DNA from 2 places in the Carnobacterium sp. CS13 genome. Region 1 is predicted to be linked to the other one. Evidence: predicted binding sites of a transcription regulator. Region 1 holds the regulator's gene; the other holds the start of a gene.
The links. Region 1 encodes LexA, which represses DNA repair genes until DNA is damaged. Its sites were predicted from a motif close to CNAACANNTGTTNG; they were not measured.
Positions count from the first base shown of each region.

Region 2: a site for LexA is predicted at 7,780-7,793, ahead of parE (DNA topoisomerase IV subunit B). Genes of this name have one in related genera too.

Region 1 covers NZ_CP067364.1:1,171,962-1,187,543, reverse strand. The annotation lists gene JHE06_RS05800 (DEAD/DEAH box helicase) at 1-1,774, opposite strand, end outside; gene JHE06_RS05795 (lysophospholipid acyltransferase family protein) at 2,070-2,690, shown strand; gene JHE06_RS05790 (ABC transporter ATP-binding protein) at 3,007-4,791, opposite strand; gene JHE06_RS05785 (ABC transporter ATP-binding protein) at 4,791-6,542, opposite strand; gene JHE06_RS05780 (YneF family protein) at 6,658-6,894, opposite strand; gene tkt (transketolase) at 7,082-9,085, opposite strand; gene JHE06_RS05770 (DUF896 family protein) at 9,205-9,447, opposite strand; gene lexA (transcriptional repressor LexA) at 9,610-10,233, shown strand; gene JHE06_RS05760 (adenine phosphoribosyltransferase) at 10,303-10,815, opposite strand; gene recJ (single-stranded-DNA-specific exonuclease RecJ) at 10,839-13,172, opposite strand; gene JHE06_RS05750 (DegV family protein) at 13,293-14,159, opposite strand; gene JHE06_RS05745 (DUF1836 domain-containing protein) at 14,170-14,763, opposite strand; gene JHE06_RS05740 (acetate uptake transporter) at 14,945-15,559, opposite strand.
Region 2 covers NZ_CP067364.1:1,314,067-1,329,648, forward strand. The annotation lists gene pflA (pyruvate formate-lyase-activating protein) at 1-508, opposite strand, end outside; gene pflB (formate C-acetyltransferase) at 610-2,838, opposite strand; gene parC (DNA topoisomerase IV subunit A) at 3,140-5,593, opposite strand; gene parE (DNA topoisomerase IV subunit B) at 5,583-7,586, opposite strand; gene plsY (glycerol-3-phosphate 1-O-acyltransferase PlsY) at 8,030-8,632, shown strand; gene JHE06_RS06375 (aldose 1-epimerase family protein) at 8,692-9,570, opposite strand; gene codY (GTP-sensing pleiotropic transcriptional regulator CodY) at 9,610-10,419, opposite strand; gene hslU (ATP-dependent protease ATPase subunit HslU) at 10,440-11,858, opposite strand; gene hslV (ATP-dependent protease subunit HslV) at 11,874-12,413, opposite strand; gene xerC (tyrosine recombinase XerC) at 12,447-13,346, opposite strand; gene topA (type I DNA topoisomerase) at 13,520-15,582, opposite strand, start outside.

The DNA.
Region 1 (15,582 bases):
AAAGGGTTTGTTTATTTTTTTCTTCCAAACCAAACTTTTCATGTAATTCCAATCCGCGGTAACTTGGCAAACTGATTTTTCCATTTTGAAAATTCTTCAATACTCTCAATTCGCTTAATACATCACTAATTTGTTTAAAGTTATCGGTTTCCAAGTCAATTAAAGTTCCATTGTCTAATTTATGGAAAGCTTTCTTTTCGCTTAGACTTTTTAAAACTTTATCGACCTCTTCTGAAGTAATTCCACCGATATCAAAGCGAATATCTAAAAAAGATCCATCGTTTTGGACGTCTATACTTGTTTCAGGATCGATTTGATCTAAAAACATACTGTCTAATAAATCATCCACATAAATAGTAGCCTCTAATTCAAGTGTGGGGATTTCTTGTGTAAACAAGGTATAAAAATCCTCGTCCCGCACCATACGTTTAGTATAACTTGTTTCAGTCCGATGGTAATTGTATTCTTTTAGACGATTTAATATACTCATTTCTTTTTGGCTGTCCCGAATAATTTGGACCCCCACGTCTGGCAATTGGTTTTCTTCAGGATTGGTTGACAAAACCAATTGTTTATAATTGAACTCAACGGTTGCGTGAACCGCTTCTTTTTCATATCTAAAATAAATAATCGTTTTTAAAGGTTCTTGGATAAATGAATTTTTCAATGCTTCATCAATCGTCACCTCTCCCATTTTTGTCAATAACGGCATAACATAAGCTGTGAAATCCGGCATGTTTTCTGGCAATATTTCGATATCTTTCCCATCGTAACGCTGCAAAAAGTAACGCAAAGGTTGAACTGTCCGCAATTGCTCCTTAGAGGGCTGAAAGATAACATTTCCAGAAATGAACCACTGGTATTCATCTAAATAACTGTCAATTAGGTTTAATGTGTCTAATATAACTACACCGTTTCTTTGAAACAATTCAAAAGAAATAGGCAATTGATTTTCCACAAAAACAACCGTTTTATATTTATTTTTACCATTCACGAATTGAAGATTGCCGCTATCTTGAAGCATTTGTAACGTTAACTCAGCGAGTATAGGCGACAAAACTAGGTACCGCTTGTTATTCGTTAACAATGTCGCTTCTTTTTGATTGCCGATGATCAAAGCATTCGAATGAATTTGTTTTTGAAGAAAATCCATGATTGCTGCATCTTCGTCAGTTAACTTAATTTGTTTAAAATCAATCGTCTGACCAGGTTTTATTTCAAACACGCTTTGAGCTGAAAAACTGTCAAAAAAGCTGGTTAAATCTTTAACAATATAAAGTTTATCAACACCAGCACGGATACTTAAGGCAAAAACTTCGCTTTTTGACCGAACGAGTGCTGTACTTAATGGTTTCGTTTCTATTTTATATTCCAGCTCCAAAATGCGGTTCTTTTGTAAAGGAGTTAAAGTTTCTCTGTGTTCATTTAAGAAAACCCGCGTAAATGATTCCGTTAACTCTTGTCCTGGGTTGGGTGAATCAGCTGCAACTTCTTTGGCATTTTCTTCTGTCATTATCCGACTGATTCCACGATCGCGCAGTTCTAATTCAACCGCTACCGTGTGTCTACAATAACCGTGTTCCTTCCAATAACTGCATTCACAATAGTCGTCTTCTTTAGTTGTACCATCTAGTTCAACACGATAAATTTCATCTCCCATAACTTCAGCAACCCATACCTTTTTTTCAAAATAAGAATTGATTGAAAGGACTCGTTTATCGGCGACATATTTTCTAGCTTGGTCAATAACACGTTCTGGAATACTCCACTTCATTCAACGTTCCCCTACTTTCATACATTTTACCTTTTACATCTTGATTTTTAACTATCTCTCTATTCTACGCCATTCTTGTACAAAAAGAAAACTTTTTCATTCATTTTAATAAGAGCCGGTTTTAATAAAAGCAAAATCGAGTCTGTCGCTTCTTCTTTTTCCAAATACTTTGGTGAATTAAACTAAGATAAAATTGCTTGTTTTTTTGAAATAGCTTGCTAAAACAACTCATCTCGCTCATAATTATACCATCACAATATCGTTCAGTCATCTGAACGCGAAAGGTTGAAAGCCATTGTTTTTTAGAGTATTACGTAGTATCGTCGGTTTCTTATTAGCCATTTTAAATGGGAATGCGCATTATCAAAATAAAGAGAAGCTGCCTAAAGAAGGTTCTTTCATTTTAGTAGCTCCTCATCGTACATGGATCGATCCAATTTATTTAGCACTAGCTGCTAAACCTCATGAATTCACGTTCATGGCAAAAAAAGAGTTGTTTAAAAATCCAATTATGGGATGGGTCATTCGTCACGCTAACGCTTTTCCTGTTGATCGCCAAAATCCTGGACCAAGCGCTATCAAAACACCTGTAAAAATTCTAAAACAAGGAGAGCTTAGTCTTGTTATCTTTCCCACGGGAACTAGACATTCTTCTGAGCTCAAAGGCGGTGCAGCCACCATCGCAAAACTAAGCGGTGTGCCCATTATCCCAGCAGTTTATCAAGGTCCTTTGACCGTTTCAGAGCTGCTTAAACGAAAACGGATAACGGTCCGCTTTGGTGATCCGATCACCATTGAAAAAAGCACAAAATTAACTAAGGATAACTTGAAAGGTATCGAAGAACAAATTCAGCATGCCTTTGATCAACTGGACCATGAAATTGATCCAACTTACAAATACGATTACCACAAATAATTCATTTTATTACCTAAAAAAGGCAACGCTTCAGCTGAAGTGTTGCCTTTTTTAGGTTCTATCATTTTGGGTGTTGGTAAGTGAAATGACTATATGCTACAATCTTGAAATTTTTGGAGGAATAGTGGCTGCTTGTAGCCATGAAAAGGATTCAATGCGAATTACGAAGCGTTTACGCTTCGTTTGAGGCTTGAAAACCTGGAGACCCAAAGAGGCTCCAAGCGGTCCCATGGCTTTCTACAAGCAAACACGTAAGTTCCGAAGGAAATTTCAATCTAAGAGACACCAACACGATTTGATAAAGATCCCTTTTTTACTATTTCACCAGACCATTGTTTTGAAGTCGGTACATTTCATGGTAAACACCATTTTGTTTAATCAATTCGTCATGTGTTCCTTGTTCGATGATCTCACCATGATCTAAAACTAAAATCATATTGGCATCACGAATGGTTGACAATCGATGGGCTATGGCCAATGTAGTACGCCCTTGCCGCATTTTATTCAGACCTTCTTGAATCAATGCTTCTGTCTCTGTATCAATATTGGCTGTTGCTTCGTCCAGTATCAGTATTTTAGGATCCGTTACGATTGTACTAGCAAAAGAAATCAATTGTTTTTGACCACTGGAATAACTTGCTCCTCTTTCAATCACTTTCGATTCATACTGATTAGGCAGCTGCTCAATAAAGGCATCTGCTTGAACAAATTGAGCAGCGGCTTCAACTTGACGATCAGTAATGGCGGGATTTTTCAGACGAATATTGTCATTAATGGTTCCGTAAAATAAGAAGGAGTCTTGCAAAACCAACCCCATTTTGCTACGCAATTCCTCAATCGGGTATTTTTTGATCGAAATACCATCAATTAAAATATCCCCTTCCGAAAATTCATAAAAACGCATCATTACATTGATAATAGAACTTTTCCCACTTCCTGTATGACCGACTAGAGCCACTGTTTCGCCGGGATTCGCCGTAAAGGTAATGTTATTTAACACATTCTTTTTACCATCATAAGAAAAACTAACATTTTTAAACTCAATTTTCCCTGCTTTGATCTTCGCAGAGCTATCAGGTTCTTGCTGAGGCGTGAGTTCTTGATTATCCAATACATTCAATACCCGGTTACTTGAGACCACGCCATCTTGAAAAATACTCAAGCTATCCATCATACGAACCATCGGATTGAAGAAATTTCGCACATAAGAAGCAAATGCATAAATAACACCAACTCCAACCGCTCCAGTTAAAGCGTTGTATCCAAAAAAGCTTAAAACGACTACCAAAGCTAATGTATCCAATAAGTTAATGATCGGACCAAGCAGCAATGCATTGGCTTTAACCATGGCATAACGCGATTCGAAATAAGAACTGTTGGTTTTTTCAAAATCTTTTTGCAATCTTTTTTCTTGTCGAAATTGTTGGATGATACTCATTCCAGAGATTGATTCTGCCAGCTTTGTATTTAAGATACTCAGCTTTTCACGCATACTCCGGTAGATCGTCGAACTGTATTTTTGATAATACCAAATAACTATCAGTAATACTGGAACGAATAACATGATCCACAAAGTGATTTCCAAACTTAATAAAGCCATCGCAATAAAAGAAGCTACAACTCCAAAAATCCCTTGCAAAACGGTAAGAAATACTTCAAAAAACTCTTTGATCGTCTCAGTATCATTGGTTACGCGCGTCACGATTGAACCAGCAGGCGTTTGATCAAAAAATCTCATCCCTAAAGTATGCAATTTAGTAAACACTTTGTTCCGGATATTCTCCACTGTTTTTTCAGAGGCCAAATTAAACAGGTACAGGTTTAAATACCAAACAATAATTTTGAGCAAGGTTACTCCGAAATAAGCAGCGGCAAATAAACCGATAATTCTAGTTGTGGCTGTTTGCGTTGCTAGATAATCATCCATAAACGTTTGTAAAATACGAGGCAACACTACATTCGTTATAGCCACTAATACTCCGAAGAAAATAGCCATAAAAAATTTACCTTTAAACGGGGCGCCAAATTTAAATATTCTACTCACAATTTGGAACTGTTCTTTAAGAGGAAAGGATTTTGACCCACTTGTTTTTTGCTCCATTAGTCTCCCCCTCCTTCAGTTGTTCTTTCCAATTGCTGTTTGTCATACATTTCTTTATACCAACCATTGAGAGCCAATAATTCTAAGTGAGTCCCGCGTTCAATGATTTTTCCTTCTTCGATAACGATGATCTCATCAGCATGCAACACACTGCTGATGCGATGAGCCGCAATAATCGTAGTTTGTTCTGACCGTTCGTGTTTCAAAGCATTCAAGATAGCTTCTTCCGTTTTGGCGTCCACAGCTGAAAGTGCATCGTCCAAAATCAACAGTTCTGGTTTGATGATTAGAGCACGAGCAATTGAAAGCCGCTGTTTTTGACCGCCGGACAATGAAACTCCGCGCTCTCCCACTAAAGTATCGTAGCCTTGCTCCATTTCCATAATATCTTCATGAACAGCTGTTAGTTTCGCTGCATGCTCGACTGCGGATTGATCTAATTCTTGATCTGCAAAACGAATGTTTTCTTTGATGCTCGTTGAAAACAAAAATTGGTCTTGCGGCACATAACCGATATGCTGCAATAGAGCATTTAAAGAATAATCCCTAATGTCTGTATTTCCATATCGGATTTGGCCTTTATAGCGGTCGTATTCACGCAATAACAATTTGAACATAGTTGTTTTCCCGGATCCGGTTTTACCAACTACTCCAAGTGTTTGGCCTCGTTTCAATTCAAAATGAATGTCTTGCAAAACAACTGCAGAGCTTTTTGGATAACAAAACTTTTCAACAGTGTAATCGATATCTCCTGTGATGGCAGTTTGAATGGCATCAGGATTTTCAACGATTTTAGATGTTTCTTGCAAAAGACCTTCAACCCGGTCGTAGCTTGCACTACCTCTTTCTAGAATATTAAATAACCGTCCAATGGCAAACATGGGCCAGACCAACATCGCGATATAGTTGATAAAGGTAACAAAGTCACCGATGGTTATCGCATTAGTCATCACAAGATGTCCTCCGACGATAATGGTTAAAATATAAGAAATACCAATAATAAAAGTCATTACTGGATCAAATAAAGAATCAATTTTATAGACTTTTCTATTTGCAGAAACAACCTGTGCCGTTTTTAATTTGAAATCTTCCACATCTTCATTTTCCTGTCCAAAAGTTTTAATCACTTTCATTCCAGAAATGCTTTCTTGCGTTTTATCGTTCATATGTGAAAATGCAGCCTGTGCTTTACGGAAACGTGTATGCAATTTAGAACCCAGCACCCGCGAAGCAACTCCTAACAAAGGCAAAGGAATCAAGGCAATCAATGTAAGCCGCCAGTCAACCACTATCATCATAGCTGTAATCGTTATGCCGCCCGTAATAATAGAATCCACAAAAGTTAAAATCCCGCCTCCAGCTACGTTTCGGATGGCATTTAAGTCATTCGTCGCATGTGCCATCAAGTCTCCTGTACGGTATTTTTGGAAAAAACTATTATCCATCTCCGTAAAATGATCGAATAAACGTTTCCGTAAAATCCGTTCTAGCTTAGCGGATGTTCCCCAGATGTTCATACGCCAAATATAGCGAAAAAGATATTGCGTAAGAGCTGTGACAGTTAAGATAATGAGCCATTTAATCAAAACTATTTTGGTCAAAGAACCTTGTTTGATTTCATCGATCACGATTCCAAGGATTCTCGGTGGTAATAGTTGTAAAATTGAAACCAGAATTAAAAAACTGATTCCTGTAATATAGGCTTTTTTCTCTTGTTTAAAAAACCAACCTAACTTTTTATAGACGCCCATATAACTTTTCACCTACTCCCTTTTTTGTCCTTTTAAAAGGCTGTTTATGAAATAAAAAATGCGAACAGAAAAAATCTGCTCACATAAATAATATAAGCAAAACATCATATGCCGCTTATTTTTTTTTATTTGCTTTATCTGATTGCACTTTCATCGATGCCATCATTTGTTTGATTTTCTTTTCAGATGGTTTTTGACCCATTTGCATCATCAACATACGTAAAGTATCTTCATTAATTGGCGGGTTCTTTTTGAAATAATCCATCATGTATTTTCTTGCTAAGAAAAATCCACCAACTAAACCTGCAATTAACGCAAGAATAATAAAAAGTATTGCTAAACCTGTGCTCATTTCATTCACTCCTTTCAAAATCTCTCAATGGTTAATTGTACTAGACTTTAAACTAAAAATAAATAGCTAAACGCCTTACTTAAGAAAAAAATGTACCGTTTGCCTGAAGATCTTTCAATTTCCATATAAGAAAGCCATGTGAATTGAACTGTTCTCAATCCACATGGCTGACAAATGAAGAAATAGTCTATAGCTTACTGTAAGCCGCTACAACATTTTCCACTGTAAACCCATAATTTTCAATAACCGTAGCACCAGGTGCACTCGCGCCATATTTGTCGATGGCTACCATAGCTCCATCTAGACCAACATAGCGTTCCCAGCCAAAGCTGGCGCCCATTTCAATGGAAACCCGTTTGCGGACGGCATTCGGTAAGACAGACTCTTGGTAAGCTGCGTCTTGTTTTTCAAATAGATCAAAACTTGGCATCGAAACCACGGAGACATCTTTCCCGTCTGCTTTTAATGCTTTTTGAGCCTCTAATGCTAAGGCTACTTCAGAACCTGTCGCAATCAAGATGCCTTCAGGCGTTTCTCCTGATTGAGGTGAAAGAACATAAGCCCCTTTAGCCACGCTTTCTTGCGCTTTTTCTTGTGTGCCTGGTAAAACCGGCAAGTTTTGACGAGATAAGACCAATAATGTCGGGTGATCCGTTGACATTATTGCGATCTTCCAAGCAGCGGTTACTTCATTCCCGTCTGCTGGACGCAAAACAGTTAAATTCGGCATGCCGCGTAAGCTAGACAAGTGTTCAACCGGTTCATGGGTCGGTCCATCTTCGCCGACTGCCACCGAATCATGGGTAAACACATAGGTTACCGGCAATTTCGAGATCGCCGCTAAACGAATCGCTGCACGTAAATAATCGGTAAAGACAAAGAACGTGCCGACATAGGTTCTTGAACCACCATGTAAAGCGATTCCGTTAGCAGCAGCTGTCATCGCAAACTCACGGACACCGTACCAAATATTGCGGCCCTCATATTGTCCCGGTTGGAAATCTTTTTCTCCAGCAACCATCGTGTTGTTTGAAGACGATAAGTCGGCTGATCCGCCCCAGAAATAAGGAACTTTTTCAGAGATAGCAGTCAAAACTTGGCTTCCGGTAACACGAGAAGCTAAAGCGTCGTCTTCTACGGAGAAGCTTGGCAATTCACTGTCCCAACCTTCTGGCAGTTCAGTAGTCATCGACAATTCGAATTGAGCCGCTAGCTCAGGGTAATCTTTACGGTAAGCTTCAAAAGCAGCCGTCCATTCTTTTTCCGCTGCAACGCCTTTATCGACCATCGTTTCTTTGAAACGTTGTGCTACTTCAGCGGGCACGAAGAAGTCTTCGCCTTCCCATCCGTAAGCTTTTTTCGCTGCTTCGATCCCTTCGGGACCTAGTGGAGCACCGTGGACTTTATGAGATCCCGCATTAGGAGCCCCAAAACCGATCACCGTTTTCACTTCGATCAAGGTTGGTTTCGTTGTTTCTGCTTTTGCTGCTTCAAGTGCAGCATTGATTTCGTCTAAATCGTTTCCATCTTTTACTAAAATATAGTGCCAATTGTACGCTTCAAACCGTTTTCCAACGTTTTCAGTGAAGGCTTTTGAAGTCGGTCCATCCAATGAAATATCATTCGAATCGTATAACATGATCAGTTTACCTAACTCTAAATGACCCGCTAAACTTGCTGCTTCTGCAGAAACCCCTTCCATTAAATCGCCATCGCCACACAAAGCATACGTGTAATGATCCACGATTTGGTGATTTTCTTTGTTATACGTAGCGGCTAAATGGGCTTCAGCCATTGCCATTCCTACAGCATTTGCGATCCCTTGTCCTAATGGACCAGTAGTCGCTTCAACCCCATTGGTATAGTGAACTTCTGGGTGTCCAGGAGTCTTACTTTCCCATTGGCGGAATTTTTTTAGATCATCAATCGACACCTGATAGCCTGCAAGGTGTAAAAGGCTGTACAACATCATTGAACCATGGCCGGCTGAAAGGACAAACCGATCCCGATCCACCCACGTTGAATTTTTAGGGTTTACTTTTAATTGTTGCGTCCAAAGAGTATACGCCATCGGCGCTGCCCCCATCGGCAAGCCTGGGTGACCAGAATTGGCTTTTTGCACTCCGTCTATACTCAGTGTTCTAATTGTATTTACCGCTAATTGGTCCGTATTGTCAAACAAGTAAATCATCCTTTCAATTGTAATACCTCTATTTTACTGTTTTATTCCCATTGAAGCAATCACTGAATGCATTTTTTATAAAGACAGTCTTTCTTTCCTCATACCTGCACTATTTATCGCTCCATTTGTTAGGAACGGTCGTGGATGCCTTTTTCTTTTTGGATTTCTTTCAATTTATCGGGAGTCACATCGTTGCCTTCCTCATCAACAACTTTTAGTCCTTCGATATGATTGCGCATTCCTCCTCGAAAAGCCGCTAAATACGCTTCGCGAAGTTTTTTTTGTTCTGCTTGTTCAGACAAGCTCAGCCCTTCAGCTTTAGATTTATTTGCTAATTCATTGATTCTGGTCAATTGTTCTTTAGGTAACATTTTACTCACTCCATTATTTGTATTCTTTAGCTACTATACCAAAAAAATCCTATAAAATACATCAAATTGATTTTTAAATATAGCGAACATTTGTTTGATTCGCATATAATTTTATGGTATTCTATGAATAAGAAATATATAGGAATTGAGGTGCAGCTATTTATGCGTAAAACTCCAGAATCTAGACAAATTGAAGTATTACAATATATCCACGAACAAGTCCAATCAAAAGGTTACCCACCGACTGTACGCGAGATTGGAACAGCCGTTTCTTTATCTTCTACATCGACTGTCCATGGGCATCTGTCCAGATTGGAAAAAAACGGGTTTATCCAACGAGATCCTAGTAAACCGAGAGCAATCGAATTAACAGCTACGGGGTTATCAAAATTAGGTGTTCAATTAAAACAAATTCCTTTGCTAGGAACTGTTACAGCGGGCGAACCCATCTTAGCAGTAGAAGAAGCGACCGATTATTTTCCGCTTCCGCCAAACTTAAAACAAGAAAGCGAATCGCTTTTCATGTTGACTATCCGTGGGGAAAGCATGATCGATGCTGGGATTTTTGATGGTGATGAAGTGATCGTCCGCAAACAATCCAGCGCCAACAACGGAGATATCGTTATTGCCTTGACCAATGAAGACGAAGCAACATGTAAGAGATTTTATAAAGAAGATCATTATTATCGTTTGCAGCCGGAAAATGAGACCATGGATGCTATTATTTTAGATGAAGTATCTGTTTTAGGAAAAGTCGTAGGACTTTACCGCAGCCATATATTTTAATACAAAAAGTCGCTAAACAAATTTTGTTTAACGACTTTTTATATTGTCCATTATTAGTTTATCAAGCTTCTAGTATTCCATTAAAGCTAAAATATCGTATCCTTTAATTTTGTCACGTCCATTTAAATCGGTTAACTCAACTAAGAAAGCCATACCGACTACTTCTCCTCCTAGTTGCTCAATCAATTTGACTGTTGCCGCAATTGTTCCACCAGTAGCTAGTAAATCATCGCAAACCAGCACTTTTTGTCCAGGTTTGATAGCATCTTTATGAATTTGCAAAACGTCATTGCCGTATTCTAAACCATAGTTGACTTCGACTGTGTCACGAGGCAATTTTCCTTTTTTACGTGCCGGCGCAAAACCGATACCTAATTCATAGGCAACGGGACATCCTACAATAAATCCACGAGCTTCAGGTCCAACAATCATATCCACGCCTTTATTTTTTGCGTATTGAACGATTTCGTTGGTAGCATAACGGTAAGCTTCTCCATCTGCCATTAAAGGTGAAATATCACGAAAGATAATGCCTTCTTCGGGAAAATCGGGTACATTTGCAATATATTTTTTTAAGTCCATTGAAACTTTTCCTCCATCCAATTTTACAGTTCTTTTTTCAACTGTTGTTTTAACCAGGTTTCTAGTTCAGTAAACCGACTATAGATCAAAGCTTCTTCAGCTGCTATTTTTTTCAAACGGTTTTGATAAGTAGTCGATTCAGTCAACTCTTTCTTTTCAGCATTTGGAACAATATTCATAACACCGTCTTTTATTGTAACAAATCCTACTTCAAAAAACACAGAAATCATAAAAATCAATAGTTTTTCTTTTATTTTCAAATGCGTTGCTAATAAACTTATTTTATGACGAACATCAATATCAATATGAGTTGCAGTATACTTAAAAACTTGTGAAAATTGCATCCGACTAGGTATTCCAGTAAGATAAGCTTCTTCTTGGTTAAAGAAACAAGCCACAACCTTTGTTGGCTCTACCTGATTCAATACAGTGCTTAATAAAGTTAAATCTGAGGGGCAATCAACTAAAATAAGTTGATCCGTGTGCAGGATAAAACCCTCGGCACTTTCTTGATCAGTGATCAAATGACTGTAACTTGTCTCAGTGATGCTGCTTTCATATTGTTGATAGTTTTTTTCATTGAAAAATAAATAATCAGCAGGTGCCATCTGCCAAATTGCTGGAGCGATTTGAGTACTTCTCAAATCAAAAACTTGCACTCCCTCAATTGCCAAGTCTTCAATCATCAACTGAGGCTTACGCAACCCATTCCATTCATTAATGCTTAACTGTCCTACAATCGATAGTTCAGCATCAGCACCAATCTCAGCTGCAACAGGGCCGAATTGAAAACCGATCACATCTAAAGCTGCTGTTTCATCCGCTATTTTTAATTTCAAATGTGCATTATCTCCGCCGATACGTCGAACATCTTGTGCTTTTACATTTTCGAATAAAAAGACCGGTTTAGGATTATCCGTTCCAAAAGGAGCAAGCTTTTGCAGCTCTTCGATTGATTCCACGCTACTCTCAGCTATGGTCAACCGTTCATCAACTACGATTTCTTCCGTTAACTGCTCAGCTAAACCGCTTTGCAGTAAGAAAGCATTGAGTTCTGTTTGAATCGCACCAATATTCTCGACAGGCAGTGTCAAACCTGCTGCCATATGGTGTCCGCCAAAATTCGTCGTCAAGTGACTGACATCTTCTAATGCTTCATACAGATGGTAAGCTGACACGCTTCGTCCTGATCCTTTAGCTGTCCCATTCGTCCTATCCATATTCAATACAATAGCTGGTTTTCCAGTCTTGCCAACCACTTTGCTGGCCACGATTCCTAAAACTCCTTCATGCCAGCCTTCTTTTGCTAATACATACACATGCGGGTTCGCATCGCTTTTTTCAATCATATCAAAAGCTTCAGCTGTGATGGTTGAAACCAAGGCTTGTCGTTCTTTATTTTTCTCATTAATTAACTGAGCTAAGGAATTCGCTTCGGCCTCATCGAATGTCGTCAACAATTCTACAGCAGGAGCAGCCTCGCCTAAACGCCCAATCGCATTCAACCGAGGGGCTAAAATAAAGCCAATCGTCTCTTCATCCACTTCTGATTGCTTGGCTCCAGCCACCTTGCATAAAGCAGCTAAACCCACTCTTTGCGATTCTCTTAAAACAGCTATTCCTTGCATGACCAAAGCCCGGTTTTCTCCTAATAAAGAAACTAAATCCGCCACGGTACCAACAGCTACTAAATCGAGTAATTCAAGTGGAACTTCACCCAGTAAAGCAGTCGCCAGCTTAAACGCTACTCCTACTCCTGCCAAATCTTTAAATGGATAGTGGCCATTTGGATGACGGGGATGAACAATTGCATAAGCCGCTGGCAAGATTGCAGGCAATTCATGATGGTCGGTTATGACTACATCAATTCCTAACTCATTGGCTTTAGCAATCGCCTCATGTCCTGAAACACCATTGTCACAGGTAACGATCAACCCAGTTCCAGCTTCGATCAATTTTTCAAACGCCTGAGTATTCGGACCGTAACCGTCGCTAAATCGATTTGGAATATAAAAATTTACTTCTCCGCCAATCATTTCGATGGCTTCTTTCAAAACGGACGTACTTGTGACACCATCCGCATCATAGTCGCCATAAACAGTGATCAGCTCACCTTTTTCAATTGCTTCCATAATACGGGAAACGGCTTTATCCATATCGTGCATGAGAAAAGGATCATGAATCCACGTCTCATCCGGCTTCAAAAAATGCTGGATTTCTTCTTCTGTCCCTAAGCCCCTTTGTAAACACAAAGTCGTAAATAATGATGTGAAACCTAATTTTCGGCTCAATTCTTCTTCATGTTCTTTGTCCATCAGCGTTTCTTTTACTTTCCATTTTGTATGTGCTTTTAGCAAATCGTTTCACTCCCAACTTTCATATTATAGCAAAGAATCCTCCTGAAATGTTATTTAAAAGTCTAAAACAAACAGAAAAAAGCTTTCCTAATAGAAATCAGGAAAGCTTTTCGTTTCACTTTAAGGTTCCAAGATACAGACACCGATCCCGATTAACCCAGGACCCGTATGAACACCTAGTGCTGGGCTAATTTGACCTTCGTAAATTTTATCAAAAAGCGGCAATTGCTTTTTAAGTTCAGCACGAATGCCCGCAACTTGGCTTTCAGCAGTTTTTCCGCCATAAGCAATAGCTAAATGGTATTTTTTAGCCGTTCCTGCAAATTCAACTGCTAAAGAAATTGCTTTTTGAACACTTTTCTTGCTGCCGCGTATCTTAGCGACGGTATCGTAAACCCCGTCTTCATTGCAGGTAATAATAGGTTTTAAATTTAACATATTGCCCAAGATAGAAGCGACCAAACCGATTCGACCACCTTTTTGCAGATACTCTAACGTTGGTACGTGGAAAAAGATTTTAGACTTTGCAACATCTTCTTCTAATTTAGTTTTGATTGTTTCCCAATCCAAGCCTTCTGCAACATAAGTATAGGCTTGGACAGCAATCAACCCGCTGCCGATTCCGATATTTTTTGTATCAACTGTGAAGATATCCAAATCTTTAAACTGTTCCGCCACTACTCGAACCATATTGTTTGTGCCGCTCAGTCCACTAGAAATAGTGACACAGATCACTTTTTCAAAGCCTTCTGATTGAATTTCTTCCAGCATTTCAGTGATGGTTTCGCCGCTCGGCAATGAAGTTTTAGGTATTTCTTCTTCTAACCGATCATATACATCTTGCGCTGTGATATCCACATTATCAGTGAATTCTTCATTATTATAGATAATTTTTAAAGGAATAACTTTCATATTTCCTAACTTAACGATTTCTTCAGGGACATTGGACCCAGAATCGACGAGAAAAGCAATTTTTTCTTTGTTCATAATTATCTCCTCACAGTTCAGTTTCTTTTTTTTGTTTGGTCTCTTTCCTATTTGCTGTTTTTTCTTGAGCAATCAAAGATAACGTTTTTTCAGTAACGATTTTAGTCGCTACCGCTATCGTTGCAGTGCGAACAACTAAATTAGCCATATCTGTATCATTTGGCATCAACGGCAAAGGGTGTCGATCTTTTTTCTCCAAATGTGAAGCGATAGCTATCAAAGCTGCTTCTTGTTCAGTACAAAACAAATCATACGCTTCCCGAATGCCGCTGATTGAAGCTTGATAGATAATTCCTTCTTTAACTTCTGGAATAGTCAAGACTTGTTTCAAAACAGAAATCGCAATTAGGTACGCTAAATGTTTTTTCTTATATCGCTTTTTCACAGGAGCTGGAATCAACCCTAATTTCACATAATTATTTACCATTGACGCCGTAATGATTTTTTTCTGTTGACTCGGATTAAACACAGAAAGATAAGTATCAATCAAAGTCAGTACTTGATCCATGTATAAATCAAAATCTGGCAAGTCTTCCCAACGCGGAAACCGAAATTGAGTAATTTCTTTTGTCCAGGCTATTAATTCTTCTTCTATTTTATTCATGTAGTCACCTATTCTAACAATTTAATTACCCATAGTTTACCATAAGTCAGATAACTAGACAAACTAGTTATTGAAACTAGATATTTTTTTGAAAAGCACTTCGAAGAATCAGCACCTAAAGGTAACCGCATACATAATAGCGTGGTTTAAACTCCTCTTGCAAGAAGAGGAGTTTCTTTTTTTATTTTTTAAAAATACCAAAAGGTTTGCCGATTGGCAAGAAAGTATAACCAAAATGTCCATTTAAAACTGCTGCCGCACTTCCATAAAAAGCAAAGATAGCAATCAAAAACTCAGCAATAGCAGCCATCATGTGAAAGAAGTTTTCTGCAATTCCAAAACTTGACATAAACAGCCCTAAGAAAAGAAAAGCAATCAATAAGAAAATCATAAATAAATTTTTATTGGTTTCCATCGCTCCCAATGTCATAAACACAGTGAAAACAAAGTAGCCTAAGAAAGCCACACCTAATTGTCTAGGGTCATACATTGCCTGAAAAGCAGCTCCAAATAAACCGTTTTGAACCATCCAGCTCATTCCTGTTCCTAACCAAAATAAGCCGTAAGCTGCAAAAGCTGTTGCTCCAAATAAATTGTTGTGTTTTGCATCATATGACGAAGCAATCAACTGCCCAATTCCACCTAGCATAAAAGCCCAAGGGACGATACCGGAAACGCCGTTAGTCCATCCTAATTTTTGTGTAGAAGCAACTAATGTCACTATTGCTAATCCAAATAATCCAATTGCTGTTGGATCTATTATTACCTGTTTAACCTGAACATGTTCTTTTTTCACTGTATGCATACTCCTCTGTTTGT
Region 2 (15,582 bases), 140 kb from region 1:
AAACCGGTTTTTTTATATCCGATAAATAACGAGCCATATTTAAAATGTTTTTATTCGACATCATTGTTAACTTTTTATGTTTTTCGTCATCGATGTGCTTGATATCGAATAAGAGTAAGTCTGTGTATTTCATCAATTCTTCAAAACGGCTAAAAAAAGGATCATCATACGTAAAAGGTTGACCACATGTATCAAGCGTTGTATGAACGCCTTCAGCTTGAGCTTTTTTAAAAAGTTCAATTAGAAAATCAATGTGCAGCAGTGGTTCCCCTCCGCTAATGGTGATTCCGCCCTTTTCTCCCCAATATTCACGATAAGCTAATGCCTCTTCGAGTAATTCATCGGCAGTGTAAGGTGTCCCTCCTCCCATATTCCAAGTATCTGGGTTATGGCAAAATTCACAACGCATACGACAGCCTTGCATAAAAGCGATAAAACGGATTCCAGGACCATCTACTGATCCAAAGCTTTCTGTTGAATGCACATAACCGGTAGTTAAATCCCTCATGATAAAACCTCCTTTATTTTAGAAGGCACACTTTCTTTTTTATAAAGAAAGTGTGCCAGACATACATTATTTTCTAAAAAGTATAACATCAACGTTTATTTTTACATACTGCCGTGCATCGTACGGTTGATAACATCCATCTGTTGCTCACGCGTTAGCTTAATGAAGTTTACAGCGTAGCCAGAGACACGGATCGTTAATTGCGGGTAATCTTCCGGATGGTCCATAGCATCTAACAGCGTTTCTCGATTAAAGACATTCACGTTTAGATGATGCCCGCCTTTTTTTACGTAGCCGTCTAACATATTTGCTAGATTTGATTGTTGAACCTCATCTTCTTTCCCTAATGCTTTAGGAATAATCGAGAACGTATTTGAAATGCCGTCTAAAGAGTAACGATAAGGTATTTTAGCCACTGAATTTAAACTTGCTAATGCTCCATGTGTATCACGCCCGTGCATAGGATTCGCACCAGGAGCAAAAGGTTCCCCTGCACGACGTCCATCAGGAGTGTTTCCAGTCTTTTTACCGTAAACGACATTTGATGTGATTGTTAAAATAGATGTTGTGTGTGTTGCTCCCCGATATGTGGGGTGTTTTTTTACTTTTGACATAAATGTTTTTAATAACCAGATGCCAATATCATCTGCACGATTATCATTATTGCCAAATTTAGGGTAGTCCCCTTCAATTTCATAATCAGTGACTAAGCCGTTTTCGTCGCGAATAGCTTTGACTTTAGCGTATTTAATAGCTGATAAGGAATCAATGACTACAGAGAACCCAGCAATACCAGTCGCCATAGTTCTCATTACTTCGCTATCGTGTAAGGCCATTTCAATGCGTTCATAAGAGTATTTATCATGCATGTAATGAATGATATTCAATGTGTTCAAATACAAACCAGCGATCCATTCCATCATTGCATCATATTTTTCCATTACTTCGTCATAGTCTAAATACTCTGAAGTGATCGGCTGATATTTAGGCCCGATTTGAACTTTTAGTTTTTCATCTACCCCGCCGTTGATTGCGTATAATAAAGTTTTTGCTAAGTTAGCACGAGCGCCAAAAAACTGCATCTGTTTGCCGATCCGCATAGCAGAAACACAGCACGCAATCCCATAATCGTCTCCCCATTCAAGTCGCATAACGTCATCGTTTTCATATTGGATGGCACTGGAAGCGATTGAAACTTTTGCACAATACTTTTTAAAGTTTTCCGGCAAACGCGTTGACCAAAGTACCGTCAAGTTAGGTTCAGGTGCAGGTCCTAAGTTCGTTAAACTGTGTAAGAAACGATAACTATTCTTGGTGACGAGATGACGTCCATCTTCTCCTACGCCACCAATTGATTCGGTAACCCAAGTAGGATCGCCAGAAAATAAATCATTGTAGTCTGGAGTCCGAGAAAATTTAACTAAGCGAAGCTTCATAATAAAGTGATCAACAATTTCTTGTGCTTCAACTTCAGTTAACGTTCCATTAGCGAGATCACGTTCGATATAAACATCCAAGAAAGTAGAAGTCCGTCCCAATGACATAGCAGCACCATTTTGTTCTTTGACCGCTGCTAAGTAGCCTAAATACAACCATTGGAAAGCTTCAATGGCTGTTGAAGCGGGTTGGGAAATGTCAAAGCCATAGATATGTCCTAACTCTTTCAATTCGATCAAAGCTCTGATTTGTTCATTTAATTCTTCACGGTCGCGTATCACATTTTCACTCATAGTACCGTATCCTGTATTAGCTAAATCGCTTTTTTTCTCAGCAATCAAACGATCTACGCCATATAAAGCCACTCTGCGGTAATCTCCAATGATTCTTCCGCGTCCATAAGCATCCGGGAGACCTGTAATGATTCCGCTGCGGCGAGCAGCACGGATTTCTGGAGTATAGGCATCAAATACACCTTGATTGTGTGTTTTACGATAATCGCGAAAAATGTGTGAAACTTCAGGATCAATGCTAAATCCATAAGATTCAGCTGATTGTTCGCTCATGCGAATACCTCCAAACGGCTGCAATCCTCGTTTAAAAGGTTTTTCAGTTTGAAATCCAGTTATTTTTTCCAATTCTTTATTCAAATAGCCTGCAGCATGAGAAGTGATCGTGGAAACCACCTTAGTATCCATGTCCAATACCCCGCCTGCTTCGCGTTCAGCTTTGTTTAATTCCATCACCTGTTCCCATAATGCAGCGGTAGCCTCAGTAGAACCCTCTAAAAATTCGTCAGTACCGTCATAAGGCTGATAGTTTTGTTGTATAAACTCACGTACGTTAATTTCTTCTTTCCATACTTTCCCTTTAAACCCTTGCCATTGTTCCATTATAAGTGAACCTCCTTATAAATTAAAATATTTATGTAACAGCTTTTACATGCTCAGTATAACACAAGTTAAAAATAAAACAATCTTATTAACGCTATATTCCATAGTATTTTATAATTAAAACATATTTTTGTTTAAATTTCCTTTAGAATAAACGTTCATTAAACTGCAGATGGTTTATTTGTTTATGTTTGTCATTTCACAAAAATATTTTCTAAATACTTCTGTACTAGTATACGCGACTTTTATCCGCTCGTTGTAGTACAAAAAAAGAGTGCGAATCTCTTCGCACTCTTTTTTTCTATTCTTTTATTTCATAGACAACTTTTTTGTGTACATCAACAGGTGCTCCATCGGTAGCTTCATCCAAAATAAATGAACCATTTGAATAGCGATCGCTAATTTGATAACTCGTACTAGATAAATCGAACGCGTTATCTTTTTCAGTTAAAATAATGTATTCCTGATTTTTTTCACCATCTAATAAAAAGGCAACTCGATGAGGATTGTTTTTCAATTCTCTCAATACCAATAAGCCACGTTTGGCTCGTCCTAATGAATCAAAATCATGGATATTCATTTTCTTAACAGAACCACGTTGAGTAACAAGAATGACTTCTGTCTTAGGGGCTTCCGCTTCAAATAATATCCCGTTAACAACATAATCGCCATCTTTAAGATTGATGGATTTTACTCCTCCTGCTTTCGCTCCGACTATCGGAACCTCAGCCAGTGGGTAGCGTAAGCCAAAACCACGATGAGTAACTAAAAAGACATCTTGTCCTGTTTGATCTTCAGTGTAAACGACATTAACGATAGCATCTGAATCTGTTTTCAGCTTCATAGCTACGAACGATTTTGTTCGATAACTGCGGCCAACCACGAAATCTGCTGCGCTCGTTTGTTTAATAAATCCTTCTTCGCTTATCAAGGTAAAGGTCGCAGACGGATTAAAGTCTTTTAAGGCAAATGCCTTAAGAACCATTTCGTCTGTCTCAAAGGTGATATTTTGAGAGAGGTGTTCTCCGATATCTTTCCATCTTAATTCTGTCAATTCATGAACTGGCCGGTAAATGATATTCCCTTTAGTAGTGAAAAGCAGGAGATGGTTTAATGTATTCATCTGTTCAATGAAAATTGGATAATCACCTTCACGCATTCCAATTTCTTCAGGTTTCGAAGCTCCATAGGAACGCAAGCTGGTTCGCTTGATATACCCTTCTTTTGTCACGGAAACAATCACTTCTTCTTGAGCTACAAGCACTTCCGTCTCCACTTTTAACTCTTCAATTTCATTCTCAATGACTGTCCGACGCGGGCTGCCATACTTTTTCTTAATCTCAGCTAACTCTTGTTTCATCACGCGTCTCATCTCAGCTGGACTCGTTAATATTTTTTTGAAAGAAGCAATGGCTTTGCTCAAAGCATCTGCTTCACTTTCCAGCGCTGTAATATCCGTATTGGTCAATCGGTACAGTTGCAAAGAAACAATTGCCTCGGCTTGTGCTTCAGTAAAGTCAAATTGCTCAATGATATTATCTTTTGCATTCTTCTTATCCTTACTGTTTCGAATCGCACTGATAACTTGATCTAAAATAGAAAGTGCTTTGATCAAACCGACGACGATATGAGATCTGCTTTCAGCTTTTCTTAGATTAAAATTGGTGCGTCGTGTAATGATTTCCCGTTGGTGTTCAAGATACGCTTCTAGCATCCGAGAAATGCCTACTTGTTTCGGTCGTTTTTGGTCAATAGCTACCATATTAAAATTATATGAAACTTGTAAATCGGTGTTTTTCAATAGGTAAGTTAATATTCCGTTAGCGTTTGCTTCTTTTTTCAATTCTACAACGATTTGTAATCCGGTACGATCCGATTCGTCTCGAACCTCAGCAATACCATCCACTCGTTTGTTGATCCGGATTTCATCCATTTTCCGGACTAATACAGCTTTATTGACTTCATAAGGAATTTCGTTGATAACAATTTGTTGTTTTCCGCCTCTTAAATCTTCAATACGCGTTTTTGAACGGACAACGACTTTTCCTTTTCCGGTTTCATAAGCTTTTTTAATCCCGCTTAGCCCTTGCAAAATACCGCCTGTAGGGAAATCTGGTCCTTTTAAGTAAACCATTAAGTCAGATACCTTTGCATTCGGATGATCTATTAAGTGCATCGTTGCATCAATGACTTCACTTAAGTTATGCGGAGGGATATCGGTTGCATATCCTGCTGAGATTCCTGTTGCACCATTGACTAGCAAATTAGGATAGCGAACAGGTAAAACAGTCGGTTCCTCATCTGTATCGTCAAAGTTTAAAACAAAATCAACGGTTTCTTTCTCGATATCGCGTAAGAGTTCTTCCGCAATTTTAGATAAACGAGCTTCTGTATACCGCATTGCTGCTGGCGGGTCACCGTCCATACTTCCGTTGTTTCCATGCATTTCAACCAGTTCTTCACGTAGTTTCCAGTCTTGACTCAACCGCACCATCGCTTCATATACACTGCTATCTCCATGCGGATGATAATTCCCGATAACGTTTCCGACTGTCTTAGCCGATTTCCGAAAGCCTTTTTCAGAAGTGTTGCCTTCTACGTTCATGGCATATAAAATTCGACGTTGAACCGGTTTTAAACCATCACGAATATCTGGGAGAGCACGTTCCTGGATAATGTATTTTGAGTAACGTCCAAAGCGGTCTCCCATAACTTCTTCAAGAGTCAGTTCTTGAATATCCGCTCTATTCTCCATCTACAGCACTTCCTTCATTTTCTAATTCCGATGTTTCCATAAGTTGATCATTGTCTAAAATACTGCTGCCTTCTTCTAGTGAGAATTCAACATGAGATTCGATCCATTTGCGTCGAGGTTCAACCTTATCTCCCATCAAAACAGAAACACGTCGTTCTGCTTGTGCAGCATCATCGATTCTAACACGAATGAGGGTTCGAGTCTCAGGATCCATTGTCGTATCCCATAGCTGATCCGCATTCATCTCACCTAACCCTTTATAACGCTGTAAAATGTAGTTTTTACCAAATCTTTTCGTTACTTCTACTAATTCATCATCCGTCCAAGCGTAGGCTATCTTTTCTTTTTTACCGATTCCTCTTGATAGTTTATATAATGGAGGTAAAGCTAAATAGATTTTACCCGCTTCAATCAACGGTTTCATGTACCGATAAAAGAAGGTCAGCAACAGCACCTGAATATGGGCCCCATCGGTATCTGCATCGGTCATAATAATGATTTTATCGTAATTACAGGCTTCTATATCAAATTCAGGCCCTACCCCGGCACCGATCGTATAAATCATTGTATTGATTTCTTCGTTTTTCATGATGTCTTGTAATTTAGCTTTTTCAGTATTGATAACTTTTCCACGCAACGGTAAAATAGCTTGGAACTTACGATCACGTCCTTGTTTAGCTGATCCACCTGCAGAATCTCCCTCCACGAGGTACAATTCATTACGTTTAGCATTTTTACTTTGTGCCGGCGTCAATTTACCTGATAACAATGACTCATTTTTTCTGCGTTTTTTCCCGTTTCGGCTTTCTTCACGGGCTTTTCTGGCAGCGTCTCGAGCTTCTCGCGCGGTAAGAGCTTTACGAATGAGCTGTTGGCTCATTTCACCGTTCTCTATCAAATAGAAACCCATTTGTTCGCTGATGACCGCATCTACGGCTCCACGAGCTTGTGCCGTCCCTAATTTGCTTTTGGTTTGACCTTCAAATTGCAACAAATTTTCAGGAATACGAACAGAAATGATCGCGGCTAACCCTTCTCGAAAGTCACTGCCTTCAAGATTTTTTTCTTTCTCTTTTAACAGATTTACTTTACGGGCATATTCATTAAATGTTTTAGTTAAAGCCGTCTTCATACTTGATTCATGTGTTCCACCGTCTTTGGTTCTCACGTTGTTAACAAACGATAAAATGTTTTCTGAATAGCCGTCATTGTATTGGAACGAAAACTCCACTTCCATACTGTTGCTCTCTCCTGAAAAATAAGCAACTGGTGTTAAAGTATCTTTATCTTCATTTAAATAAGCGACAAATTCTTTGATTCCTTCTTCATAATGGAAAACGTCAGATTTATCGTTTCGCTCGTCAATCAGTTCAATCCGCAAATTTTTCAAAAGAAAAGCTGATTCTCGCAGCCTTTCTGATAAGACATCATAAGAGTAATTAACGGTAGAAAAGATTGTCGCATCCGGTTTAAAATGAACCGTTGTTCCGTTTTTTCCGCGATTGTTTTTCTTCTTTGTTAATGCTCCTTTTGGTTTTCCGCCGTTTACGAAATGTTGTTGGTACTCTGTGCCATCTCGAATGACAGTAACGGTCAGCCACTCAGAAAGTGCATTAACCACACTTGCACCTACACCATGTAAACCACCCGATGTTTTATAACCGCCTTCTTGTCCAAACTTCCCACCGGCATGCAGCACAGTAAATATAACTTGGATCGTCGAAACGCCTGAAGAATGCATTCCAACTGGCATTCCGCGTCCATTGTCTTTTATACTAACACTATCGTCTTTGTGTAAAGTAACGATTATTTCATTACCATAGCCAGATAAAGCTTCATCTACGGAATTATCAACAATCTCATATACTAAATGATGCAAACCTCTAGTATCTGTTGACCCAATATACATTCCCGGCCTTTTACGGACAGCATCTAATCCTTCAAGAACTTGAATGGATTCATCGTTGTATTCTACTTTTATTTTTTTTGGCATTAAAAAAACTCCTTAACCATTATTACGAGTTACTTAGTGCGTTAATTAAAACTTACCTCAAAAAAATCCTTTTTCAAGTGCACAATTAAAAAGCTCACTTCGTATTCATCCGTTTATTTATCTAAGCATCTATTCAATAATACTCTATCTAACAACGATTGAAAAGAAAAAATCGCTATTTCTGTAAAAAAAGGGAAAGTATGTTCGCATTCAAAAAATGCACATCTCCTGCTTTACTATTAAACTAGTTCTCATAGTAAAACGCAAGAGGCAACTTAATTTCAATTCTTTTGCAACCGTTAAACAATGCTCTCTCTATAATTTGGTTCAGCTTTATTCAATCGATTTTAACTAGCCTTACAGTAGAATAAGTGGTAAAATATGGCTTATCGGCAATCAAGTTGCTGAGTTAGGAGTGAGTGAAGTTGGTAAAAATTATACTCATGTTTATTACAGCCTACCTCTTAGGTTCTATACCATCTGGAGTGTGGTTAGGTAAAAAACTATATAAAAAAGATATTCGTAATTATGGCAGTGGAAATTCAGGAACCACTAATACGTTTCGTGTATTAGGCGTAAAAGCTGGCATACTTGTATTGCTAGCAGACGTTTTAAAAGGAACATTAGCAGCGAGTTTGCCCTACTTAGTGCATTCTGATTTGAATCCAATGGTATTAGGCCTAGGAGCCATCCTAGGACACACATTCCCAATATTCGCTGAATTCAAAGGCGGAAAAGCAGTCGCTACTAGCGCAGGGGTTCTTCTGGCATACAATCCGACTTTTTTTATTTTCTGCGTGGTTTTATTTTTAGTGATTTTATTCTTTTCACGGATGGTCAGTTTTTCAAGTATGCTGGCCTTACTGATTATAACGCCGTCAACCCTTTTGACAAACGATTGGATTTTAACAACGATTGCCGCTGTCTTGACTGTTTTTATCATCTATCGTCACAAAGATAATATCAAAAGAATCCGTAACGGAACAGAAAGCAAAGTTCCATTTGGATTTGGTTATAAAAAAGATTCGTCTCAAACAAAAAAGTAATCCTCAACAAATCAAACGCCTGACAGATTTTTATCTGTCAGGCGTTTTTTTGCACTAAATCAATCAACAGCGATTTCATAGTGGCAATTAAATTGTTCAGCCGGAGCCAGGTGTTGAATACCTAGCTTTTCTGTTAATTGTCCAGTTGCATCAAGTGAATCTGCCACTCCAAACCATGGTTCAATACAAACAAACGGAGCTTCTTGTTTAGGAGGAGACCAAATACCAACGTATGGAAATCCTTCTAACGTTACGGCTACTTTATGCTTGGTTTTGTCTGATTGGATAGAAAATGTATTTTTCCTTTTAGTTTCGTAAATCAATGCATCTTGATCAAATAAAGCTCTTTTTAAAGCGATATCCGTATTGGTTTGAGCTAATGTACGGTTTTCGAGATCTAGATAAGGCCCTTCTAAAGGGATAAGCGTTCTAGAACGCTTAGGTGAAAAGTTCAAATAGTAATCTTCAAAAACGGTCTCTGAGGTTAGAGGAACGTTAAACCCTGGATGGCCTCCAATTGAAAAATACATTTCTTCTTGTTGATTTAAGTTTTCAACTAAATAACCAACATCAAGAGTTTGGTTTTCTAAACGATAAGTAATCGTTAAACGAAAATCAAAAGGATACTTTTCTTTAGTAGAAGGATCGGCTGATAATTGTAAAGCTACTGCTGTTTCACTTTGTTGGGTTATATTAAAAGGGTAGTCTCTTGCAAAACCGTGTTGTGACATCGAGTATCGTTTGTTCTTGTATTCATATTGATCGTCTTTTAATCGTCCGACGATTGGAAATAAAACCGGTGCTTGTCTATTCCAAAAAGCAGGGTCGCCTTGCCATAAGTACTCAATACCCGTTTCTTTATTTCTTAGACTCGTTAATTCTGCACCTTTTTCAGAAATAGTAACAATTAAGTTTTGGTTTTCTAATTTAATACTCATTGATATCCCCCTTTAATCCCGTTTCTTTATTATTGGTTGTCAGTAAGCCCATTCTTTATCTAAAGCCTCGATAAACTTGGTATTATGGATACGAATATACGTCCCTTTCATTCCAAGTGATTTAGATTCGATGATGCCGCCAGATTCTAATTTTCTTAAGGCATTAACAATCACCGAACGTGTGATTCCGATCTTATCCGCTACATTCGAAGCAGTCAGCCGTCCTTCTAAGCCGCCCAATTCTTCAAAAATAGCTTTGACAGCCTTCAATTCACTATAAGACAATGTTTTAATGGCAATTTGGACATTAGCCGAATCTCTAGCTTCTTCTTCGATTTGAGTAGATTTCTTATAGAGAATTTCAATCCCCACAACCGTCGCTGCATGTTCTCCTAATATCAGATCATCATCATCAAATTGAGGAGCTAAGCGGGCTAAAATCAACGTCCCTAATCGTTCACCAGCTGCATAGATAGGAATAACAGTGGTTAACCCATCTATAAACAAATCGCGCGTTTCAATAGGAAAGACTGTATAGTCGCTTTCAATACCAATATTGGTACGTGTTTCCTTAATTTCGAGCATGCTTAAAGCATACTCAAGCGGAAACTTCTTAGCATCCAGCATTTCTTTAACTCGTTCGTTGTTGATTTCATGCTTTTCGGTATAGCCAAGTAGATTACCGGCTTCATCGATCAAATAAGTATTGGCATTTAAAACGTCTCCTAAGATAACAGCCATATCAGTAAAGGGCAAATTCCCTTCTTCTATCGAGCCGTTGCTTACTACGCCGCCTTTTTTTTGAAGCATGTTATTGATTTTACGCATTTTTTGAAGTAAACCACTCATGTTCTTCCTCCAAATAGTTATTATAGAATGTACCGGCTTAAATCCTTGTCTTCCACAATATGCTCAATTTTTTCAGTGACATAATTTTTAGTAATGGTGATTTCGCCCATTTGCATATCTGGTGCTTCAAACAATAGGTCTTCTAATAATTTTTCTAAAATAGTGTGCAAACGACGCGCACCAATATTGTCGGTTTCATGGTTTACACGATAAGCGATATCGGCTAATTGCTCAATGGCTTCAAAAGTAAACGTTACATCAATATTATCTGTCCCCAACATAGCAACATATTGTTTGATCAAAGCATTATTAGGCTCTGTTAAAATTTTAACAAAATCTTCTTTCGTTAAATCATCCAATTCAACACGAATTGGAAAACGTCCTTGTAATTCAGGAATCAAATCGCTTGGTTTCGAAACATGGAAAGCTCCTGAAGCAATAAACAAAATATGATCAGTATGAATCGTACCGTATTTTGTCGATACTTGTGATCCTTCAACGATCGGCAGAATATCTCGTTGGACTCCTTCGCGAGAAACCTCTCCGGAATTGCTGCCTTTAGATGTGATTTTATCAATCTCGTCAATAAAAATAATACCGGAATCTTGCGCCAAACGAATGGCTTCAGAATGGATGTCTTCACGGTTTACTAATTTTTCTGATTCTTCTTGAATCAAGATTTCAATGGCTTCTTTAACCGTTACAGAACGTTTCACTTTATTTTTAGGACGCATTGCTCCTAACGTTTCATTCAAATCAATTCCCATTTGTTCTAGACCAGCGTTCATAGGGGAACTTTTAGCTTTTTTATTTTCCTCAACTTCGATCGTCACTTCTCTAGTGTCCAATAAACCATCACGAATTTGTTGTTTGATGGTTTCTCGATTGGTCGAGATGGCTTCAGTAACTTCTTCTTCCTCTTCTTCAGGATGTTTTGGTCCCACATTCATTCCCATGTTTTGGAACATAGCTTCAAAAGGATTACCTGATGCCGTTTCTTTTTTCTCTTTTTTAATGCCCGGAACTAAGATTTTAACCAGTCGATCAATAGCTTTTTTCTCGGCTTGTATATAAACGCTTGAATACTGGCGTTTTTCGACCAATCCAATAGCGGCTTCTACTAAGTCACGCACCATTGATTCAACGTCTCTTCCAATATAACCCACTTCAGTAAACTTCGTTGCTTCAACTTTAATAAAAGGTGCCTTAACGATTGTAGCTAGGCGGCGTGCAATCTCCGTCTTTCCTACACCCGTAGCTCCAATCATCAGCATATTTTTTGGTGTGATTTCTTTTTGCAGGTCTTCATCTAATTGTAAACGGCGATACCGGTTGCGCAATGCAACTGCAACAGATTTTTTAGCTTCTGTCTGGCCAATAATGTACTTGTCTAATTCATTCACAATTTCTCTTGGTGTCATATTTTCTAATGTATTCATCATTTCATCACGTCCTTATAATTCTTCGACAATAATATTATGGTTGGTAAAGACACAAATATCGGCAGCTACATTTAAACTCTCTTGTGCAATTTCAGCAGCTGTTAAATGATCTCCGTGTTTTTTTAAAGCTCGTCCTGCTGCAAGTGCAAAGTTTCCACCTGATCCAATCGCTAAGACACCATCATCTGGTTGGATGACTTCCCCACTTCCTGAAACCATTAACATCTCTTCTTTGTTCATGACAATCAGCAAGGCTTCTAATTTTTGAAGAGCTCGGTCAGTCCGCCATTCTTGCGCAAGTTCAACTGCTGCACGAGTTAGATTGCCTTTGTATTCGTTTAATTTTCCTTCGAATTTTTCTTCTAAAGTAAACGCGTCTGCTACACTTCCGGCAAACCCAACTAGTACTTCTCCATTATAGATGCGGCGTACTTTACGAGCCGTTCCTTTCATGATCACACTTTCGCCCATTGTCACTTGGCCATCGCCAGACATTGCACAAGAGCCGTTGTGTTGGATCGCAAAGATCGTTGTTGCGTGAAATGTTGTCATCGTTATTCCTCCATTGTTCAATCATTCTAGTTATCAGGCTCTAGGATGAAATTGACGGTAATTTTTTTGTAAATGTTCTTTGGTAACATGGGCATAAATTTGCGTAGACGATAAGCTGGCGTGTCCTAATAACTCTTGGACGGTTCGCATATCTGCTCCATTGTTTAATAAATGTGTAGCAAATGTATGCCTCAACATATGAGGATGAATATCTGCTGTCAAACTACTTTTTTTTATGATTTGATTTAAGACGTATTCAATACCGGATACAGATATCTGATCGCCATAATGATTCACAAACAGATAATCATGTTCTTTATGGTATTTAGCCATTAATACACTCCGACATTTTTCCAGGTATTCTTGGATCGCCACACTTGCGTAGTGTCCAAACGGCACATAACGTTCTTTATTGCCTTTCCCATGAATCAAAACAACGCTTAAATCAAAATCGATATCTTTTATGCTGATCCCTCTGCATTCGCTGACCCGTATCCCTGTACCATATAGAACTTCTAAAAGAGCTTCATTCCGAAAATCGAGCGGTTTATCGCCTTTAACGGTTTGAAATAGAGCTTCCATTTCTTTCTCATAAAAAAAACGCGGTAAACGAAGCGTTTTCTTTTTTAAATGTATATAAGAAAACGGATTTTCTGCAACCACATGGTTTTTTAAAAGAAATTGATAGAAAGCTCTTAAACTCGATATCTTTCTTGAAATTGTATTACGGCTTAGCTCGCGTTCTGTTAGTTCGCCTAAAAAAATCCGAACATCTTGCAAGGTCACGGCTTCATATGCTGCATCGCCCGTTTCAAGCAAAAAATTCGAAAAATCAAGAATATCTTCTTCATAAGCTTTTTTGGTAAGTTCAGAGTAGTGACGTTCAGTGATCAAGTATTGTAAAAAAGTTGTTTTCAATTCATGATTATTCAAAAAAAGTCCCTCCACTCATATGACAAAGTTACTTTATCATAGAAGCAAAGGGATTACAATTGATTGTGTTTCAAACTTATCGAAATTTTAAACTATTCTGTCTTTTTTTAAAACCGCTGTTTATACCTGTTTAGTTCTTTTATCTTTCATCGGGAAAGCACAGCGCTGCTTTATTATTGTACTTCTTCTTTATACTCACAGTGACTGCAAATCACTTGCTTTTTCCCTTTAGTTTTCTTTTCAACTAAATAATGATCGCATTTTGGACAGTTTCTGCCAATCGGTTTATCCCATGAAACGAATTCGCAAGCTGGGTAACGATCACAACCATAAAACAACCGATTTTTCTTCGATTTCCGTTCAATCACTTGGCCTTCTTTACATGTCGGACAAGTGACGCCAATTTCTTTGACGATAGCTTTCGTATTGCGGCATTCAGGAAAATTACTGCAAGCATAAAACTTACCATACCGTCCTAGTTTGATGACCATTGGATGGCCACATAACTCACAATCGAAACCAGCAGGTTCATCTTTGATTTGGATTTTTTCAATGGTTTCTTCAGCTGTTTCAACTTCTTTAATAAACGGTTGATAGAAACGATCGATAACATTCACCCATTTTTCTTTGCCCTCTTCGACAGCATCTAAGTCTTTTTCCATTTCTGCTGTAAAATGAGTATCAACGATTTGCGGGAAAAATTCAACGACTAAATTATTGACGATCATACCCAACTCGGTTGGTTCAAACCGCTTGCTTTGCAACTTCACATAATATCTTTTTTGGATGGTATTAAGTGTTGGAGCATAGGTAGAAGGACGACCAACTCCATTTTCTTCCAGTGTCCGGATCAATGTTGCTTCAGAAAAGCGAGCTGGCGGTTGAGTAAAGTGCTGTTTCGGTTCAATGTCAACCGATTGAACACGGTCGCCTTTTTCCATCTCAGGTAAGATGTTTTCTTTTTCTTCTTTCCCGTCATCGGTTCCTTCCACATAAACTTTTTGATAACCAGGGAACTTAAGTGTTGAACCATTTGCTCTAAACAGAATGGCATTTTGAACAATATCAACTTTTACCGTATCAAAAACTGCAGGGGTCATTTGACTAGCAACTAACCGTGACCAGATAAGATTGTAGAGTTTATATTGATCCTTTGTCAAATGCTTTTCGATTTCTTTAGGTGTCCGCATCACGCTTGATGGTCGGATAGCTTCATGGGCATCTTGAGAACTAGCCGACTTTTTAGCTATACGGGGTTTTGAAGCAGAATACTCTGGTCCAAACTCTTTAGTGATGTATTCCGCAACTTCGTTCTTAGCAGATTCAGCGATCCGTGTAGAATCTGTCCGCATATAGGTAATCAAACCAACGGCTCCGCCACGCCCCAATGAGATCCCTTCATAAAGCTGCTGAGCGATCATCATGGTTTTTTGTGTTCTGAAATTTAATTTTCGTGCAGCTTCTTGTTGTAGAGTACTTGTTTTAAAAGGCAAAGCGGGATTACGTTTGCGTTCTTTTTTAGTTACTTTGGTAACGTCAAAATCATTGCCTTTGATTTCTTGAATCACTTTTTGAACATCCTCAGCATTGCCTAAATTCATTTTTTTGCCGTTTAAACCATAAAAATTGGCTTTGAATTTTTTGGTCCCTTTTTTAAAATTCCCAGCAATGCTCCAGTATTCTTCTGGTTTAAACTCATTGATCTCTGTTTCACGTTCACAAATAAGTTTTAAGGCAATCGATTGAACTCGTCCAGCACTAAGACCTTTTTTGACTTTCTTCCATAAAATAGGGCTAATCGTATAGCCTACTAAACGGTCTAAAATTCGGCGAGCCTGCTGTGAGTTTACCAATTCCATATCGATGGAACGGGGTTCTTTAAATGCACCTTTGACGGCTTCTTTTGTAATTTCATTAAAAACGACTCGATTTTTAGCTTCACTGTCTAATCCCAGAAGAAAGCTAAGGTGCCATGCGATAGCTTCTCCTTCTCTATCCGGGTCAGCTGCGAGAAAAACTTTTTCAGCCTTTTTAGCGTAACCTTTTAGTTCTTTTATTAGAGGCCCTTTTCCACGTATGGAAATGTATTCGGGTTCATAGTTATTTTCTACATCAATTGCCATGCGGCTTTTTGGCAAGTCACGAATATGACCTAGACTAGCAACAACTTTGTAGTTTTTTCCTAAATATTTTTCAATTGTTTTTGCTTTCGCAGGCGATTCTACAATCACCAGGT